Regions from separate parts of the Arthrobacter sp. MYb221 genome, predicted to be linked through region 1. Evidence: predicted binding sites of a transcription regulator. Region 1 holds the regulator's gene; the other holds the start of a gene.
The links. The regulator Rex, encoded in region 1, represses fermentation and respiration genes when NADH is low (regulators of the CRP and FNR family bind a similar motif). The targets are predictions, from matches to a motif close to CTTGTGAANNNNTTCACAAG.
Positions count from the first base shown of each region.

Region 1 (2,393 bases):
ATCTGATGGATGTCGCCCAGATGCTCGCCGCGGGCGGCAAAGCGCAGCTGCTTGAGGGCAAACCAGAGAATTTCGCGTAGCCGGAAGAAACGACGCTGATGCATCTTCCTGGCCAGCAGATATAGGGAGGCACCACGGACCATGGTGTTGTCCACGTCGAAGAAGGCGGCAACGACGTCGCGTGGCGCCGACGTGTTCTGGCTGGTGAGGTGCTCTGAAGACTGCATTTGATCCAGTTTATTTCATTGCCGACTTAGACGCTGGTTGCGGCTCGTGAGATTATGGACAGGTGAGTAAAATGCATGAGATCCAGTTACTGGTGCGCCAAGGATGCCATTTGTGCGAGGCCGCCAGGGCGACAGTCAACGACGTCACCGAACGGATGAACATGGAGTTCTCCGAAATAGACATCGACGAGCATCCCGAACTGCTGGCACGCCACCACGAAGAGGTGCCAGTACTCCTCGTTGATGGTCAGGTCCGGGACTTCTGGACCATTGATGCCAAACGGCTTGAACGCCTGTTGGGCAGCTAATGGCATGAGAGGCCCCTTGATGCATTTACCGGCCCGTTCGAAAAGCAGAGCAGCGGCGCATGGCTGAAATTGAACCGCGGGTACTGCCCGAAGCGACGCTGACGCGCCTGACCCAGTATTTGCGGGCGCTCAATGCGTTCGAAGCCCAGGGCGTGGAACGCACCAGCTCGGGTGTGCTGGCCAAGGAAGCCGGAGTGAACCCGGCAATCCTCCGCAAGGACCTCTCCTTGCTTGGTTCCTATGGAACTCGTGGCGTCGGATATGTGGTGACCGAGCTGGCCGAACACATCAACCGGACCTTGGGCCTGAACCAGGACTGGCGTGTGGCCATCCTCGGCGCCGGTAACCTCGGACGTGCGCTGAGCGGCTACGCAGGTTTTGCCAGCCGAGGTTTCCAGGTGCGCGCCATCCTCGATGCGGACGTATCCCTGGTCGGCAGCGAGGTCGGCGAATTTATCGTGGAACCGGTCGGTGAGCTCGGCGAGGTGATTGCGCGGGAGCAGATCAATATCGCGGTCCTAGCGGTTCCCGGAGTCGCGGCCCAGGGGCTGATCGACGCGCTTGCGGCGCATGGGGTGAAGTCGGTGCTCAGCTTCGCGCCACAGCCGCTGCGCATTCCGGCGGGCATGATCGTCCGCCGCGTGGACCTGTCCACCGAGCTGCAGATCCTGGCCTACCACGCGGTACAACGCTAGGCGGCAACCGGGCAGTTAAAATCTAAAGGCGTAGGCCGTGGCTCAAATGAGCCACGGCCTACGCCAATTTCAGCGCTGGGTCTGAGGACCCGAAACGGTTTAGCGGTAGCCAGCCCGGCGCGCCTGGCTGCGCTGGGCGATGTACTGCGAGGAAGCCGGCAACCAGGCGAAGACCACGCCGACGACGCCAGCAATGAATCCAAGGGCATAAACCACATTGATCATCGTGGCATCAGCCGCGTTGGCGTACATGCTGAACATCGGCAGGCTGATCAGCATGCCAACGACGGAGATGGCCGCCAGGATCGTGGCGATGATCCGCATCGCGCGGACCCCTCGACCGACGAAGAAGCCGACCAAGAAGTAGGCGATGAGCGTGATGAACATGCCCACCACGGTGAAGGTGGTCATGGTGGAAGTGATCTGCGACAGGAAAGTGTCGGGGTTTTCTATCATGCGTTCGATCTCTGCATTCATCGCGGCGTCGTTGGAAGACTCCATCTGCATGCGCATCTGATCTTCGAACATCGTCCACTGCGAACGCACCATATTGCCGAAGAGGTTGGTGCTGTTGATCAGCCAGCTGGCTGCGGCGCTGAGCACCCCGGCAAGCATGATGAAAATAAACGCCATCTGCAAGGTCTTGGGACGCTCGGCAGGCGGCTGGACCGGAGCGTAGCCACCTTGCTGCTGGAATTGCGGAAGCTGCTGCGCTGCCGGCTGACCGTAGGGGGTCGGCTGCCCACCGTAGGGATTTTCGCCGTAGGGGTTCGGGTTCGAACTCCCGGACCCGGCTAACGGGTCATATGGCTGGCCTGGCTGGTTCGGATCGTTGGTGCTCATGATCGTCCTTTGATTGCTGCTAAACGGTGAGTAACTCTAACTACTAGCCTAGTCCGTGGCGTTTGTGATGTGCCCCTCCGAAAGGATGGTTTTTTGATATGGGAATCCCATGCAGAGGCTGTGAATACTTGATCGTGGCCACAATTTTCATCTTTTAGGTTGATTGTTTGAGAGACTGTAACCATGCCAGTTTCAACCGTTCATTTGTTGCGCCATGGGGAAGTTTTCAACCCGAACCGCGTTTTGTATGGCCGGATCCCGGGGTATGGCCTTTCCGAGCTGGGTTTCCAGATGGCGGATCGAGCCGGAGAGTACTTCGC
Region 1 is NZ_PCPW01000007.1:69,079-71,471, reverse strand. It holds gene CQ015_RS10245 (HAD family phosphatase) at 1-227, opposite strand, end outside; gene CQ015_RS10240 (glutaredoxin family protein) at 299-535, shown strand; gene CQ015_RS10235 (redox-sensing transcriptional repressor Rex) at 559-1,230, shown strand; gene CQ015_RS10230 (DUF4199 domain-containing protein) at 1,330-2,073, opposite strand; gene CQ015_RS10225 (histidine phosphatase family protein) at 2,257-2,393, shown strand, end outside.

Region 2 (2,393 bases), on a different contig from region 1:
GAAGGCGTGCAGGTGCGCTTTGGCGACACGCCGGTGCGCGTGGCGCGAGACGGGCAAGGAATCGTGAGCGTCCACTTGGAGGACGGCACCCAGCTTCGGGCCGAGGAGCTGCTGGTATCAACCGGCAGGCGGCCGAACACGAAAGGCCTCGGTCTGGAAGCGCTGGGCCTGGACCCGCACGGTGCGTTGAGTGTCGATGACACGATGCGCGTGGCCGGCACCGATTGGCTGTACGCCGTGGGCGACGTCAATTCGCGTTCGCTGCTGACCCATCAAGGGAAATATCAGGGGCGGGCCGCGGCGGAGGCGATCGCCGCGCGGCTGGAGGGCGCACCGGTTTCGGGCGAACCCTGGGCGAAGCATGCCGCGACGGCCGATCATGCGGCGGTGCCGCGCGTGGTTTTCAGCGACCCGGAGGTTGCGGCCGTCGGGCTGACCGAACACGAGGCGCGCGGCAAGGGGCTGGATATCCGGGTGGTCGAGCTGGATCTGGGCGCCGTGGCGGGAGCCAGCCTGCACGCGGACGCTACCGCGGGGCGGGCGAAGCTGGTCGTCGAGCAGACGCGCCAGGTGGTCATCGGTGCGACCTTTGTGGGGCAGGATGTCTCCGAGCTGCTGCATGCGGCAACGATCGCGATAGTCGGTGAGGTGAGCATGAACCGGTTATGGCATGCGGTCCCGGCCTACCCGACCGTGAGCGAAATCTGGCTGCGGCTGCTGGAGGGGTACCACTATCCGGCCATCACTGTGGCCAGCGGCTCATAGTCGATGTCGGCGCGCGCAAATTAGCGGGGCTAGAATGGTTAACGAATGGGATGACTAGGCGATCGCGTGCCGTGCAAACGGCCCGAGGAACGTCCGGGCTCCACAGAACAGGGTGGTGGGTAACGCCCACTCGGGGCAACCCGCAGGCTAGTGCCACAGAAAATAGACCGCCAGGCTACCTGGTAAGGGTGAAACGGTGGTGTAAGAGACCACCAGCGTCCCGGGTGACCGGGACGGCTTGGTAAACCCCACTCGGAGCAAGGTCAGACAGACTGCGTTATGAGGGCTGTTCGCCCCATGCAGTCGGGTGGACCGCTAGAGGCTGTCGGCAACGGCAGTCGTAGATAGATGATCGTCACCGCGCAAGCGGACAGAACCCGGCGTATCGGTCATCCCATTCACCATCCGCTCACCTCGGGTGAGATGATTCACAGGCGTCCAGCCCCGCAACCGGGGCGCACCGTCTAGAATGGATACGTACTTGCGGGGATGATCCTGTTACCCCGCGCCACCGCAAAAGCAATGGTGCTTCTCACGGTGCCAACCGACTTTATGGATCTGTAAGTCGGCTGAATTGGAAGGATTTTCTGTGACCCAGCAGTCTGTCGTTGCCCAGGAAGAATGGAGCGGGCGCGAAGAGCTCGCCGAGGCCATGATTCCGCTGATCGGACGTCTTTACCGCAAGAACAATGTGGTGACCTCCATCTACGGGCGCAAGTTGATCAACCAGTCCGCAATTGACATCATCAAGGCCCACCGCGTCGTGCGCCGGATCGATGGCAAGGAACTGGCCTTGACGACCACCATGCCCCTCCTTGAAGCAATTGAGACCTTGAACCTCGGTTCGGTTTCCGTTGACTTGGGGCGCCTGAACAAGAAGTTCATCGAATCTGGTTCGCAGGACCTGAACGCATTCTTGACCGCAGAGCTCGGCGACAAGGTCGGCCAGGCCGGCGCTTCGGACGTTGAGCCACAGGACGTAGTCCTCTACGGTTTCGGGCGCATCGGCCGCCTGCTGGCCCGCATTCTCATCGAGCGCGGCGGCTACGGCCTGCGCCTGCGGGCCATCGTGGTGCGCAAGGGCTCGGATGATGACATCATCAAGCGCGCCTCGCTGCTGCGCCGCGACTCTGTGCACGGCCGTTTCGACGGTTCGATCACCGTTGACGAAGCCAATAGCACCATCCAGGCCAACGGAACGCTGATCAAGGTCATCTACTCGAACGACCCAACCACCGTTGACTACACCGAGTACGGCATCAACAATGCCATCGTGGTGGACAACACCGGTCGTTGGCGCGACGAGGCTGGCCTGTCCCAGCACCTGCAGGCCAAGGGCGTCGCCCGGGTCCTGCTCACCGCACCGGGCAAGGGCGATCTGAAGAACATCGTGCACGGCATCAACGATTCCTGGATTACCGCCGAGGACAAGATCGTCACCGCCGCCTCGTGCACCACCAACGCCATCACCCCGGTGCTGAAGGCCCTGAACGACAAGTTCGGCGTTATCCACGGGCACGTCGAAACCGTTCACTCGTTCACCAACGACCAGAACCTGATCGACAACTTCCACAAGGGCGAGCGCCGCGGCCGTTCGGCGGCCCTGAACATGGTCATCACCGAGACCG
Region 2 is NZ_PCPW01000001.1:295,857-298,249, reverse strand. It holds gene CQ015_RS01440 (NAD(P)/FAD-dependent oxidoreductase) at 1-765, shown strand, start outside; RNA gene rnpB (RNase P RNA component class A) at 812-1,166, shown strand; gene CQ015_RS01430 (glyceraldehyde-3-phosphate dehydrogenase) at 1,355-2,393, shown strand, end outside.
Region 2: a site for Rex is predicted at 1,181-1,200, ahead of CQ015_RS01430 (glyceraldehyde-3-phosphate dehydrogenase). Genes of this name have one in related genera too.